Regions from separate parts of the Methylobacterium sp. CM6244 genome, predicted to be linked through region 1. Evidence: predicted binding sites of a transcription regulator. Region 1 holds the regulator's gene; the other holds the start of a gene.
What was found. Region 1 encodes PhoB, which activates phosphate uptake and scavenging genes when phosphate is short. Its sites were predicted from a motif close to TGTCATNNANCTGTCAT; they were not measured.
Positions count from the first base shown of each region.

Region 2: ACYQML_RS15590 (inorganic phosphate transporter) is a predicted target of PhoB. The motif match lies at 5,841-5,857, and genes of this name have one in related genera.

Region 1 is NZ_CM139247.1:201,986-209,443, forward strand. Features, by position in the region: gene ACYQML_RS00960 (DUF3320 domain-containing protein) at 1-1,732, shown strand, start outside; gene ACYQML_RS00965 (hypothetical protein) at 1,749-1,919, opposite strand; gene ACYQML_RS00970 (hypothetical protein) at 2,125-2,370, shown strand; gene ACYQML_RS00975 (MFS transporter) at 2,537-3,754, opposite strand; gene ACYQML_RS00980 (winged helix-turn-helix transcriptional regulator) at 3,860-4,312, shown strand; gene phoB (phosphate regulon transcriptional regulator PhoB) at 4,783-5,484, opposite strand; gene phoU (phosphate signaling complex protein PhoU) at 5,573-6,298, opposite strand; gene pstB (phosphate ABC transporter ATP-binding protein PstB) at 6,385-7,203, opposite strand; gene pstA (phosphate ABC transporter permease PstA) at 7,250-7,458, opposite strand, start outside.
Region 2 is NZ_CM139247.1:3,336,382-3,343,839, reverse strand. Features, by position in the region: partial or broken gene ACYQML_RS15620 (cupin domain-containing protein) at 1-160, shown strand, start outside; gene ACYQML_RS15615 (putative quinol monooxygenase) at 237-533, opposite strand; gene ACYQML_RS15610 (LysR substrate-binding domain-containing protein) at 621-1,499, opposite strand; gene ACYQML_RS15605 (L,D-transpeptidase) at 1,579-2,289, opposite strand; gene ACYQML_RS15600 (hypothetical protein) at 2,551-3,297, opposite strand; gene ACYQML_RS15595 (HAD domain-containing protein) at 3,541-4,044, opposite strand; gene ACYQML_RS15590 (inorganic phosphate transporter) at 4,153-5,790, opposite strand; gene ACYQML_RS15585 (LysR family transcriptional regulator) at 6,067-6,969, opposite strand; gene ACYQML_RS15580 (DoxX family protein) at 7,094-7,458, shown strand, end outside.

The DNA of each region.
Region 1 (7,458 bases):
GGCCGCGCACCTGCCGCAGAGGCGCCTCGCCTGGCACTACAGAAGCCGGCACGAGAGCCTCATTGCCTTCTCGAACCGCCACTATTATCGCGGCGGGCTCGTCACCTTCCCCTCCCCCGTCACCGAGGACCGGGCGGTGCGGCTCCAGCTCGTGGCCGATGGGCTCTACGAGCGCGGCGGGGCGCGGGTGAACCGGCCCGAAGCGCGCGCCCTGGTGGCAGAGGTGGTCGCCCGCCTTTCGGACCCCGCCTTCGCGGCGGAGGAGCGCTCACTCGGCATCGTCACCTTCAATGGCGAGCAGCAGCGCCTGATCGAGAACCTGCTCGATGCCGAGAGGCGGGGTAGGCCGGAGCTGGAGCAGTTCTTCGACGGGCGGATCTGGAAAGAGCCGGTCTTCGTGAAGAACCTCGAGACCGTGCAGGGCGACGAGCGCGACGCGATCCTGTTCTCGGTGGCGGCAGGGCCGGATGCCACGGGCCGGATCACCGGACAGATCAGTTCGCTCAACCGCGAGGGCGGTCACCGACGCCTCAACGTGGCGATCACCCGGGCCCGGCGGGAGCTCGTTGTCTTCGCGTCGATGCGGGCCGACCAAGTGGATCTCGGCCGCGGCAGCGCCCGTGGAGTGCGCGATTTCAAGCACTTCCTCGCCTTCGCCGAACACGGCGCCCGCGCTCTCGAAACGGCGGCCGCGCCGACGGGGGGTGACATCGAATCGCCGTTCGAGGGCGCGGTGATGGCGGCTTTGGCCGCACGAGGCTGGACAATCGTACCTCAGGTCGGGGTTTCCGCCTTTCGAATCGACCTCGGCATCGTCCATCCCGACGCTCCGGGGCGCTACCTCGCGGGCGTCGAATGCGACGGGGCGACCTATCACCGGGCGGCGACGGCGCGGGACAGGGACCGCCTGCGCGAATGGGTGCTCACCGATCTCGGATGGCGCATCCACCGGGTCTGGAGCACCGATTGGTGGAACGATCCGCAAGGAGCCCTCGACCGGCTCGACACGGCGTTGCGGGCCGATCTCGACGCCGACAGGGCGAAGCCGGAGCCGGTCGCGACCGAGCCGGACACTCCCGATATCCCGCAGGTGGAGCCCCCCGGCCTCTATGAACCCGCCGACCTGTCGGGCTTCTCTCCCAATGCCGCGCGCTTCCACGATGTGGCTTACGAGGCCACCCTGGCGGCGATGGCGAGCGAGGTGGTCCTGCGCAAAGGTCCTGTTTTCGCTGACGTTCTCGCCGAACGCCTGCTGCGCGCCCACGGCTTTGCCCGGATCACGGCCCGCCTGCGCCAGCGCGCTTTGGTGGCCGTCGATCCCCGCTGCCCTCATACGAGCGAGGGTGAGCGCATCGTTCTCTGGCCGGGGGGGGGCACCCGCCGGGCCGGTGAGGTTCCGGCCGGCTCAAGGGGATGGGCGAGCCCCCGCCGACATCCCGTTCCAGGAACTCGCCGGCCTCGCCCGCGAACTCGATCCGGCACCCGGCGTCGAGGGGCGGATGGCCGCGCAGCTGGGCCTCGGCCGGATGAGCGAGGCGGTCCGCGCCCGGTTCGCCGAGGCCGCCTCGCTGGCGCGGGAAAGCGAAGCATCGGCCCCGAAATCCGTCGGATGAGACGGGCGGATCGACCGCCACGCGACCCCCGTTTCGACCGCCATGGGACAGGGGTTCCGGCGGTACGCGACGTGAAAAGGCCCCGCCTGGTAAGGCGGGGCCGATGGCGGTGGCGTTGAAGCTGCGAGACGTCGATTAGGCTGCGAGCTTCAGGGCTTCGGGAGCGTTGTCGTTGACGAGAACGAGCTCGCCCGCCGTGATGGTGGAGGGGCTGGTCGTGGGGGTCAGGCGATCGGCGACGAAGGCCACCAGGGAGATGTTGGCGGCAGCGGCGACAGCGACGGCGGTGAGAATGAGAGCGGTCATATCGGTGTTCCTCGAAGCGATGCGTTTGCGTTGCAGCATGTATGACAGGCCGCCGGCCGAGCTGGTATACCAAACGCCAAATACCACTCATGCAGTCCGCGCATGGAATGCACGATATCCTGCGAAGCCCTGCATTTAACGCACTATGGTGCATGCTGAGCCGCAAGCTCGATCCGCCCCTCCCCCACCCGAAGGTCCCAGCCAGATGCCCCGCCCCGCCACAGCCCTCGTCGCCCTACTTCTCGCGGCATGGTCCTTCGACGCACGAGCACAGGATGCGAACCGGGTGCGTGCGATGAACGCGGTGAGCGACCTGGCGCGGGCCCACCGCGAGCAGACGGAGACGCTCCGGCGTATGGAGACGGTCCAGCGCGACCGGGCCCGAGCGGATGACAGGATTCGGCGCAACGCCGAGCGGGACAGCCGTTCGATGCGCCGCCTCGACCGCTGAGCCGGCATCGACGGCAACTTGGCGCCTTCCTCCGTTACCCGCGCCCTGTCGTCATCAAACTTTGATGGTTGGTACCCGCCCTGAGCGTCCGAGATGGGTGGTGAGCGGACCGGCCGTTCTCCGCGAAGATCGAGGATGGAGCTGCCGTTCCGGTTGGATCACCGAGTTACGTTCGACATGTCCGCACCGCGCGCAAGGTGAACAGCCATACGAGCAGGGCCGCAGCGCTGAACGTCGCTCCGAGCGCCGAGACGCCGGGCCAGCCAGCCCGGGCATAGATGGACGTCGCAGCAGCGGCGCCGAGGGCGCTGCCCACTGAATAGAACACCATGTAGCCGCCGATGAGCCGGCTGCTGGCTTCGGGACGCAGGGAGACGATGAGGCTCTGATTCGTGACATGAACGGCCTGCACGGCGAGATCGAGCAGGACGACGCCAAAGATCAGGGCCGGAATCGATACCGGCAGCAGCGCAATCGGCGCCCACGATACGAGCAGAAGCACGAGAGTTGCTCCCGTCGTCCATTGACCGTGGCCCCGGTCCGCGAGCCGCCCGGCCCCCGTCGCGGCCATCGCTCCCGCCAGGCCTACGAGGCCGAACAGGCCGATCCAGGTATGGGAGTAGGAGAAGGGCGGCGCACTCAGCGGCAGCACCAGCGCGGTCCAGAATGTGCTGAACGACGCAAAGATCAGAAGCGCGAGAACACCCCGAACCAGCAAGACCAGCTCGCTGAGGAACAGGATGGGGACCGAGCGGAGGGCGGCGACGTAGCTGCCGGTTCCGGCCGGGATCCGATGCCGTGGCAGGACGCGCACGAGCAGGCCGACGAGGGCGAGCGACAGGATCGCGGAGACCAGATAGACCGCTCGCCAGCCACCGATATCGGCCAGTATCCCGGCCGCGAAGCGCGCCGCCAGGATGCCGATCACGATGCCGCTCGTGACTGTACCGACCACCCGACCTCGTTCGGTCGGTGTCGCGAGCGTCGCGGCGAATGCGACCAGAACCTGAACCACGACGGCGAGCAACCCAACCGCCGCCATGCCGGCGAACAGGATCGCTCCGGACTTGGCCGTGGCCACCGCCACCAGCGCGAGCACCGACAGAAGCCCCTGGCCGAGGATGAGGCGACGGCGGTCGATGAGATCGCCGAGCGGCACGATGAAGATCAAGCCCAGCTCGTAGCCGACCTGGGTCAGGGTCACCACGAGCCCGATCGCGGCAGGCGAGATGCCGAACTCCTGCGCCATCGCATCGAGCAGGGGCTGGGCGTAGTAGATGTTCGCGACACTCAAGCCGGCGGCGACGGCGAAAATCAGGATCGTCGTCCTGGGCAAGGCCCCCTCCGGCTCGGTGGAGGTTTGCCCATCTCTTCCGTGCGTCATGGCGGTCCTGTCGATGACATCCAATCTGGTTTCATCTTGAGACCACTTGTGACCGGCTCATTCCAGTTCTAAATTGAGACCAGCTTGAAACGGGAGCGTACCTTCGTGGCAAAGCGCGTCAGCCTCTGGAACGCCGGGTGCCCGGTTGCGCGTGCGCTCGATGTCATTGGCGACTGGTGGTCGCTCCTCATCATCCGCGATGCTTTCGACGGAGTGCGGCGCTTCAGTGAGTTCCAGACTGGTCTCGGCATCGCCAAAGGTATGCTGGCGACCCGCCTTCGCGACCTGACCGAACGGGGAATTCTGGAGACGGCGCCCGCCTCGGACGGGACCGCCTACCGGGAATACGTCCTGACGGAGAAGGGGCGCGGCCTTTTCCTCGTCATCGTCGCGCTTCGACAATGGGGGGAGGCTCATCTCTATGAGCCGACCGATCGCCGGTCTCGCTTGGTCGATCGTGAAGTCGGGGCTCCGGTCGCTCAACTCACCTTGCGATCCGCCGATGACCGTCGTCTCGGTTGGTATGACACGCGGGTGCTGAAGCCCGACGTCACCTGACAAGGTGACGTAGCGACGTCGAAAGCGGATAAACCGCATAGTGGAGCGGTCGTTTCCGCCCATGATCAATGTCCGCTTTCAGCGGATGGCGGCGGCCGCAGGATCCGTCGACGTTGGGCCGAAAGTAGACCCGGCAGCGGGCACCAAACGTCGGATTTACGCCCCCAGGGCTGACGGATTCAGACATCTGCCTGACGACTGTTCCCCTTATTCAGGAGGATTCGACAGGCGTGACCGTTCCCCCTCCCCTGGAAGGAAGAGGGCTTATTCTGCCCGCCAGATGGGTGAATGCCTGCCCCCTCCGGGGGCGAGCACATGCCGGAACGGACAGACGTCCGAGATCGAACGCGATATCTCGTGGCGGCCGGAATGGCATCGGTTCGCGAGGATCGCCCGCGGGCAAGGCCACCCACCATCGTCACGATGGGGATGCTCGTTCCGGACGGAGCGGCGAGAAGCCGGCCGTGGCCTCACTCGTCCGTGGAGAACATCTCGTCGAAGGAATAGCCGGAGCCGCGCACGGTGCGGATCGGGTCGCTCTGGCGCGGGCGGTTGATCGCCTTGCGCAGGCGGCCCACATGGACGTCCACCGTGCGCTCGTCGATATAGACGTCGTGGCCCCAGACCCCGTCGAGCAGCTGCTCGCGCGAGAACACGCGGCCGGGGCTCTGCATCAGGAATTCGAGGAGCTTGAACTCGGTGGGCCCAAGATGGATCTCGCGGCCCTGCCGGCGGATGCGGTGGCTGACCCGGTCGAGTTCGATATTGCCGGCCACCAGCAGGTCCGACACATGGGTCGGCTTGGCCCGGCGCAGGAGCGCACGCACCCGCGCGAGGAGCTCCGGCACCGAGAACGGCTTGACGATGTAATCGTCGGCGCCGGTGCCGAGGCCGCGGATGCGGTCGCCCTCCTCGCCCCGCGCCGTCAGCATGATCACCGGCAGCCGCTCGGTCTCCCGCCGTGCGCGGATGCGGCGGCACAGCTCGATGCCGGACAGGCCGGGCATCATCCAATCGAGCAGGACGAGATCGGGAACCTGCTCCTGAAGGCGCAGATCGGCCTCGTCGCCCCGCGCGGCGGAATCGACGACGAAGCCCTCCGCTTCCAGGTTGTAGCGGAGGAGGAGAGTGAGGGCCTCCTCGTCCTCGACGATCAGGATGCGCGTGTTCATGCGGATGTTTTCAGGGTGATGGCGACCGTCCCGGATGGACGCGACGGCCGCGCCGAGCGTGTGCTGGAGCGGCCGGCAGGGGCAGCGATCAGGCGCTGGCGGGCATCGACACGGTGGCGTAGTTCGACGCGTCGTTCTTCGGGCGGTCCCGCTCGGCGAGCTCGTTCGTGCCGGTGACGAGATAATGGATCGTCTCGGCGATGTTGGTGGTGTGATCGCCGATCCGCTCGATGTTCTTGGCGCAGAACAGGAGATGCGTGCAGAACGAGATGTTGCGCGGATCTTCCATCATGTAGGTCAGCAGCTCGCGGAAGAGCGAGTTGTAGAGGGCGTCGATGGAATCGTCGCGCTCCCACACGTCGAGGGCGGCCTTCACGTCCTGGCTGCCATAGGCGTCGAGGACGTCCTTCAGCTGCTCCTGCACCAGATCGCCCATATGCTGGACGCCGATGACGATCTTCTGCGGCTGGATCTGATCGGCGATGGCGACCACACGCTTGGCGACGTTCTTGGACAGGTCGCCGATCCGCTCGAGATCGTTCGACACGCGGATCGCCGATACCGTCTCGCGCAGGTCGATGGACAGCGGCTGGCGCTTGGCGATGAGCAGGATCGCCCGCTCCTCGACCTCGTGCTGGATCGCGTCGAGACGCTTGTCGGCGGCGATGACAGCCTGCGCCAGGGGCACGTCCCGGCGCACCAGGGCATTGCCGGAATCGGTCATCATCTTCTCGGCGATCCCGCCCATCTCGGAAATCGAGCGGCGCAGGTTTTCCAGTTCCGTGTCGTAGGAACTGACGATGTGGTTGGGCATGCTCGCACTCCTCGACCGAGGCCGCCCCTGGCAGCCCGCATCGCATAGGATCGGGACCGGTGCCGCGGAACGCGGCCCCGGCGGGCTCAGCCGAAGCGGCCGGTGATGTAGTCCTGGGTCTGGCGCTTCTCGGGGTTCATGAAGATCCGTGTCGTCGGGCCGAACTCGACCAGTTCGCCAAGATACATGAACGCCGTGAACTGCGAGATGCGCGCGGCCTGCTGCATGTTGTGGGTCACGATGACGATCGTGAATTCCGAGCGCAGCTGCTCGATCAGCTCCTCGATGCGGCCCGTGGAGATCGGGTCGAGGGCCGAGGTCGGCTCGTCGAACAGGATCACCTCGGGACGCTGGGCGACGGTGCGGGCGATGCAGAGACGCTGCTGCTGACCGCCGGAGAGACCCATGCCGGATTGCTTGAGCTTGTCCTTCACCTCGTCCCAGAGGGCGGCCTTGCGCAAGGATTCCTCGACGCGCACGTCGAGATCGGCCTTGGGCAGCTTCTCGTAGAGACGCAGGCCGAAGGCGACGTTGTCGTAGATCGACATCGGGAAGGGCGTCGGCTTCTGGAACACCATGCCGATGCGCGAGCGCAGCTCGTTCAGATCGACCTTCGAATCGAGCACGTTCTGCCCGTCGAGGAGGATCTCACCCTCGGCGCGCTGCTCCGGATAGAGGCTGTAGATGCGGTTGAAGGTCCGCAGCAGGGTCGACTTCCCGCAGCCCGACGGGCCGATCAGGGCGGTGACCTGGCGGTCGTGGAAGTTGAGGTTGACCGACTTCAGGCCGTGGAACGAGCCGTAATAGAAGTTCAGGTCCTTCACGGCGATGCGGATGGGGGCCTGATCGTCGGCCTGGTGGCGACCGGTCAGCTGGGCCTGCGTGATCGCGGGAGCGGCGTTCATCGGATGCGTGTCCTTGTCGAAAACGGGGTGGGACGGGGGCGCGGGATCAGCGCGCCCGCTCGCTCTTGATGACGAAGCGGGCCACGATCGACAGGGCGAGGATCGTAGCGGTGATGAGGAGGGCGCCGGCCCAGGCGAGCTGCTGCCAGTTCGAGTAGGGCGAGAGTGCAAACTGGTAGATCATCACCGGAAGGTTGGGGATGCCGCCCATGAGGTTGGGCGAGAACCAGCTGTTGTTGTTGAGCGCGGTGAAGA
Region 2 (7,458 bases), 2.1 Mb from region 1:
CGAGCGCGGCACCGTTCACGCCCTGCCGACGATCACGCAGGGGCCGATGATCCTCCTCTCGATCGACACGCCGCGCCGCGCGCCCACCGATATCATCTTCGTCGATCCCGCCGACGGGGCGCCCGAGACCTTCATGGCCCGCAACGCCCCGGAGGCTTGAGCACCGCTCGCGGTCGGTGGAATGTCGAGGCCGAAAGGGGGCCCGAACGTCCGGCGAGCGCTGTGAAGTTCGACGATCAGGCGATCCTGTTCAGGATTTCGATCGCGAGCGGCTCGCTCAGGAGTTCGTCGAAGCGGGCGGCGAGCGTACGGAAATTCACGCCATCGGCATGGATGTCGAGGGCGGCCTGACTTTCCCAGACCTCGTACATCACGATCGTGCCGGGCCGCTCACGACTTTCGTGAGCCACATAGGCGAGACAGCCGGGTTCCGCGAGCACGGCGGGCACCAGCGCCGCCATGGCCTGAACTAGCGCTGCCTCCTGTCCTTCGCGGGCCACAAGGCGGGCGATCAGATGGACGTGCTCGGACATGATCTGCTTATCCCTGCTTCTGTACCGGCCCCGCCGGACCCCATCATGGTGCGCAACGCCCCAGACGTGCTGATCGTCCGCCGGCGCTCAGGCCGCGATGGTGAGCCCGTCATGGCCGGCGAGGCTCTGGCTGAGGAAGGTGATCAGTGGCTCCACGAGGTCGGGTGCCCGGTCTTCGCCGAGTACGCTGACCTCGGTCATGGGCAGGGCCGGCCAGAGCTCGGGCGCCCGCAGGATCTGTATGCCCTCCTGCACGAAGGAGCGCCCGAGCAACGTCACCCCGAGCCCGCCCGCCACCGCTGCCTGGACGCCCATCAGGCTGCTCGCCGTGCACGCGGCGACCCAGTCGCGCCGCACGGAATCGAGGGCCGCGATCATCTGCTCGCGATAGCTGCAGGGGGCCGCCAGCATCACCAGGCGCGCGGGCTTCGTAAAATCGAGCTGATAATCGGCGGAGGCGAGCCAGACGAGGGGCTCGCGCCAGATCACGCGCCCCCGCCCGTTCGCACCACTGCGCTTGACGATGACCGCATCGACCCGGTCCGCGTCGTAGGCTTCGAGGAGGTTGCAGCTTAACCCCGTCATCAGCGCGATATGGACGTCGGGATAGAGGCGGCCGAACCGGGCGAGGAGCTTCGGCAACTGACCGGGGATGAAGTCCTCCGACACACCGAGCCGCAGGGTGCCGCTCGCCGGCGGCTCCCGCCATCCGCGCAGGAACCGGTCGTTGAACTCCAGCATCTGGCGGGCCGCCACGAGCAGACGCTCGCCGTCCGGCGTCAGTCCAAGCATGCGGCTGGTCCGGTCGAAGACCCGCCGGCGCAGGATCTCCTCGAGGCGCAGGACTTTCTGGCTCACCGCCGATTGCGAGCGATGCACGACGTCGGCGGCGGCCGTGAAACTCCCCGTCTCGGCCACCGCCACGAAGGCCCGCAGCAGGTCGAGTTCCAGATCCGGGTGTCGCATCGCTCCGCCGTCTCCCATGTTCGCAGGCGCGCCAGCTTCGAGACCTGCCTCGCGCAGACCGCCCGCCGGTGCGATGCCCTCAGCCACGCACCGAGGAAGATGCAGACCGGGCGACGGGGCCTTCAAATGTCTCGACATGCTCGTTCGCCGGAAGCACGACAACCCGCGTCTCGACCGGAACGCGGCCGTAGAGATCGATGATGTCTTGGTTGAACATCCGGATACAGCCGGAGGAGACATCGGTGCCGATGGATTGCGGTTCTGTGGTGCCGTGGATGCGGTAGAGCGTATCGCGCGGACCTTCGAACAGGTAGAGCGCGCGCGGTCCTAGCGGGTTGCCGGGACCCCCGGCCATGCCGTTGCGCCACGGCCCGTTGCGGTCGGGTTCCCGTGCGATCATGTCCGCCGTCGGGGTCCAGCGTGGCCACTCGGCCTTGCGTCCCACCCGCGCCGACCCGCTCCAGGCCAGACCGGCCCTGCCGACGCCGACACCATAACGCAGGGCTCGGCCGTTCTCGCGTACGAGATAGAGAAACTTGTTACCCGGATCGACGACCAGCGTACCCGGCGTTTCGGCGCGCGGATACGCGACCTCCTGGCGAAAGTAGCGGGGATCGATGCTGCCAATTTCGGTCGCCGGAAGGGGGAAGCGTTCGTCGGGACGCGCACCATACATGGCGGTGAACGCCGCGTTCGGTGACGGTACCACGGCCTCGCGCCGGGCCTCCATGGTCACGCAGCCACCGCCGGCAAGGCTCACCCAGGCCAGCCGGACGAGGATCGGAAGCATAGGGCCGCCTCTACGCCGGAGGGAGGCAGCCGATCCCGACTTAGTCATGAGGCGTGCTACCTTTCCAGAGACGTTCGGCGCCGAAGGCATCGGATGGCCGTCAGACGCTCAGGAAAGATGCCTTTCGTCTAGGCCTGAGGGAAACGCATAGTTCTGATGGGTTTCAGATGACGATCGAATAGACGGCGCGCACCGGTAACGCGTCATCGCCCTCGATGCCGGCTTTCTGAACCTCTGCCGCAAGATAGCGACGCCCGACGATCAGGCAGGCACGAGAGTTTTGCTCAACCTGGCCCGTGCTTCGTTGGCCAGGCGGTGCAGGACATCCGCGTAGCGCGTGAGCAAGCGCGCGAGAGGCGAGCGCCACAGGCCGTGTCCGTCATCACAGAGCGGATCGTTCACCACGGGACTGCCATCGGCGCCCACCAGGACGTTGCCGATGTTCGGATCGAGGCCTTGCGGCGATACCGCACGCAAGGACGCGACATAGGCTTCGTATCCGGGCCACGCGGCCCTGAAGTCTTCGCGGATCCCGTCGAAGCTCGCGTGATCGATCCGTGGCTCGTGGGCCGGCCATTCCACCTTGAACCGGTCTCGGACGCCCTCGTCCATCGCGACGCCCGGATGGTCCGCGATGACGGCATGGGCATAGGCCAGCCACCAGGCATCCCGCGCCGGATTCGTGAGCCGTGAGCCCACGGTCATCAGCGCGCCGCAGCGGCTGACCTGCAGGTCGTGGATACGCGGCGCGTGCGGGCCATCGGAGCCTGCGAACCCCTTGCGAAGCAGGGCCGCATAATCGCCGAACCCATCGGCCTTGCGTGCGAAGCGCACGACGACGTCCGGATGGTCCGGATGCGCATGGACGGTACCATGGTACCCGAATCCGATCTCCGACCAGCCTGTGGCGATGAGCGCGGCATAGGCTTCCGCGGCCGACCGTTCGGCAATGCCCAGGACCGCGAGCGAAGGACTGGACGTCCTTCCGTGAGTTCTGAACCCGAACATCGCAGCCACTCCTTCCTGCCGAACGACGATCCGACGCGACGCGCTCTCAGCAGCCGCACGGGTGCGGCGTCGAGGCGGGACCGGACGGGCAGGTCCGGCAAAGGTCCAGGAGACCCTGTCGATGTCGGGGGCAGCGTGACGCGGGTGTCACTCCACTGTCATGGAATGACCGGTGCTTTCGAAAAGTTCAATCCCTATGGGGAAGTAAATCGGCGGTGCGTGGGAATGAGCCAATCTGACCCATCATTGCTCGAGGGGCCGCCATCCCGCCAGCAGGTCGCGGGCCAGGATCCCCTCCGCCTCGCTTAGTCCAAGCTCTGCAACGGGACGAACGTGCCGACCCGCATGGGCCGGGCCGACCTCTACGTCGTCGAGGACGAGATAGTGCGTGATGTGGTTCCGGCTCGCGTGCTCGGTGATCTCATCGCCGCGCCCGGCTTGCTCGGCGGGAAGCATCGCGCCCGTTTCGGCATTCCGGCTCGTCGGCAGGATGGCCGTCCGCCAGTCCGGGTGAAAGCAGTCCTCGGATAGGCCGGCTTCCACCAGTGTCGGGCGGCAATCGTCGACGCGCCATGTGGACGACACGACCACCTTCGCGTCGAACTCCCGTACCAGGGCGGCAACGAGGGCAACCTGGGTCGGGTTGAGCCTGTCCTTCCCGGCTTGCCGTTGAAAGTCCACCGTCGTGACGACGCCGTCCACGTCGAGGTAGATCGTCAGCGCTCCCGCCCCTGTTCGTTCGCTCAAGGGGCCAGTCCCGTTTCGTGAAGCAACCCTGCTTCGGCCGCGGACGCCTACCGCGGGACGCTGCGATCGTCCAGCATCGGGTCCCCGGCCGGCGACGTCGAGGTGCCGCTAGAACACGTGCCGTAGGATGAAGAAGAGGACGCCCGCCAGGGTGATGGCGGCTGGCAGGGTCAGGACCCAGGCCAGCGCCATGTTGCGGACGGTCGACATCTGCAGGCCCGAACCGTTGGCGGCCATGGTACCGGCGACGCCGCTCGACAGGATGTGCGTGGTCGAGACTGGCAGACCGTAGAGTTCGGCGAGACCGATGGTGCCGGCGGCGACCATCTCGGCGGAAGCGCCCTGCGCGTAGGTGAGATGGGTCTTCCCGATTCTCTCGCCCACGGTGACGACGATGCGCTTCCAGCCGACCATCGTGCCGAGGCCGAGAGCCAGCGCGACGCAGACCTTGACCCAAGTCGGGATGTAGCGTGTCCCATCGTTGAGGAGGCCGGTATAGGCCTTCAGGGTACCGGCCTCGGCTTCCGAGAATGTCGCGCCGTTCTTCGGCAGGAGCCGGATCGCGTCGGCGGCGAGATACATGTCGTTGCGCAGGTTCGACGTCGCCGCAGCCGGCACCTGCTTGATGGCGCCGTAGGCCTTCACGTTATCGGCGATGTCGGTGGAGAGCGCGGCGAGGGCCCCGTACACGGCAGGCTGGTTCAGGTCCTTGGACTTGAGAGCTTCCGAGACCTGCTTGCGGGCCTCGGCGGCGTCAGGCTTCGGCGCGTTCCCGGCATGGCTGGCGAATACCGTGCTGGCGTTCTGGGAGGTCTGGATGAAGGCCGGGGTGGTGTCGTCCGCCATCGTGCGGTTGAGGGCGTAGGCGGTGGGGGCGGCGCCGATGAGGATGAGCATGATCAGGCCCATGCCCTTCTGGCCGTCATTGCCGCCATGGAAGAACGACACGAGCGTGCAGGTCAGGATCAGAAGGCTGCGAATCCACAAAGGCGGCGGGGTTTCGCCCTTGGGGGCCTCGTAGAGATCCTTGCGCCGCACGGTGAATTTGAGGGCCAGCAGCAGCAGGGCGGCGGCGACGAACCCGATGACGGGGCTGAACAGCAGCGCCTTGAACACGCCCAGGGCCTGCGCCCAGTCGACGCCCGAAGTTGCCTGCCCCTCGGGGGCCATCATCTGGTTGGCGAGGCCGACGCCGATGACCGATCCGATCAGGGCATGGGACGACGAGTTCGGCAGGCCGAAAGCCCAGGTGCCCAGGTTCCAGAGGATCGCGGCGATGAGCAGCGCGAAGATCATTGCGTAACCGGCCGATGACCCGACCTGCAGGATCAGTTCCACCGGCAGCAGGGTGACGATGGCATAGGCGACCGCACCGGAGGACAGCATCACACCGAGGAAGTTGAAGGCGCCCGACCAGATGACCGCGACGAGCGGCGGCATCGAGTGGGTATAGATCACGGTGGCCACGGCATTAGCGGTGTCGTGGAACCCGTTCACGAACTCGAAGGCCAGAGCTATGAGCAGAGCCAGTCCGAGCAGCACGAAGGCGCCGATGGCGAGAGGCGACCGGCCCACCGCGTTCATGTCGGTCACGAGGCTGTAGAGCGCGTAGCCCAGTCCGGCGACCAGCACGAGCAGGAAGGCGATGACGCCGCCCGGATGAATGCCGTGGTCGAGCTTTGGCCCCGTGGCGGGCGCCTTGGCGCCCTGCGGCAGGCCGGTCGGAGCAGCAACGGCGTCGGACATGATGGCCTCAGGACCCGGGGGATCAACGATCCTGCCAGTAGGTCGCGCTCATAACAGTCCTGTGACATGCATTCAAAAAGCACCGATGGCGCTGGATTAAAGTCATCGACACGAACGTACGACGCGAACTCGCTCCTTGAAGCGTGCCAAGTGCAGGCGCTGCTAAGCGTTGTCCGAATCCGTCCGGCCCTGTCGGATGGAACGACCACCTTTTTTCGATTCTGACCTCGACCACTCTGTCGGCGCGGTGGCGTTCGTCGCTCATCATGGTTGGCGTCACTGGCCCGTGTCGGCGCAACGCAATTGGGCAATGAGCCAGCGCCCGGCCGGTCCCGGAGGCCGCTCCATCGGGTATACGGCCCACATCGGCAGGAAGAGGCCACCCTTCGGCAACGCGGCGATGTCGAGGCGCACGAGGTGTCCGACGGCGAGGTCATCCGCCACGACCTCCAGGGGCATCCCGCCCCATCCGAGCCCCGAGCGCAGGAAAGCATGCTTGGCTCCGAGATCGGCCAGCCGCCAGGTCCTCGGCGAGAACACGCCGAACTCGCGCCCCTTCGTCAGCTCGCTGCGGTCGGTCAGGACGAGTTGGACATGCTCGGCCAAGTCGGCGGTCGGGATCGTCCCCGTCCTGCGCGCGAGGGGATGGGCGGGCGAGGCGACCATGACCAGTTCGATCTGGCGCAACGGCTCGCGCGCAAGCTCGGGCGGCAGCAGGGGCGTGGCACCCGCGACCGCGAAAGCGCAGCGCCCGTCGAGGACCGGCGCGATCACCGCCCCCAGGGTCTCGACCTGGATGCGCAGGGGCGTGGAGGGAAAGGTCGGCTGGAACGCGGCCACGGCTTGCGTGAGCACTTGGAACGGGAACAGGACGTCCAGCACGATGCTGACTTCCGCCTCCAGGCCGCCGGCAAGGTCCCGGGCCTGGGCCTTGAACGTCTCGGCGGCCGCTACCGTCGCGCGTGCATGGGCGAGCAGCACGCGGCCCGCCTCAGTCAGGACCGGATAACGGTTCGAGCGGTCGAAGAGCTTGATGCCGGATTGCGTCTCCAGGTTTGCCAGAGACTGGCTGACCAGCGACTGCGCCCGCCCGAGCTTGCGTGCGGCTGCGGAGAAGCTGCCGGTATCAACCGCGGCGACGAAAGTCCGGAGTTGATCGAGGGTGAGTTGGTCGAGCATCCATCTGTCCAGGTGATGGTATGCATCGAAAGATATAGGCTTCGATGGGGGATGGAAGGGGCCTACGGCTTAGCGCACAGCCGAGCCGGTCCAGAGTTCGGCGACATCGAACTGGATGTTCATCATGTCACAGACCCTCACGGCCCCGTCCGCTCCGTCGCGCAAACTCACCATCGCGACATGGTCGTTGCAGATCCTGCTCGCTCTCGTGTTCCTGGCGGCGGGCGGCGCCAAACTCGCCGGGGTGCCGATGATGGTGCAGGTCTATGATCTCATCGGTGTCGGCCAATGGTTCCGCATCGTCACCGGCCTCGTGGAAGTCGCAGGCGCCATCACCCTCCTGATCCCCGGCTACGCGGCCTTTGCCGCCCTCTGGCTGGCCTGCACCATGGTCGGCGCCATCATCGCCCATCTGGTCGTTCTACCCACGCCGGTGGCCCCGGCTGCCGTGCTGCTTGCCCTCACCGGAACCCTGACCTGGCTGCGCCG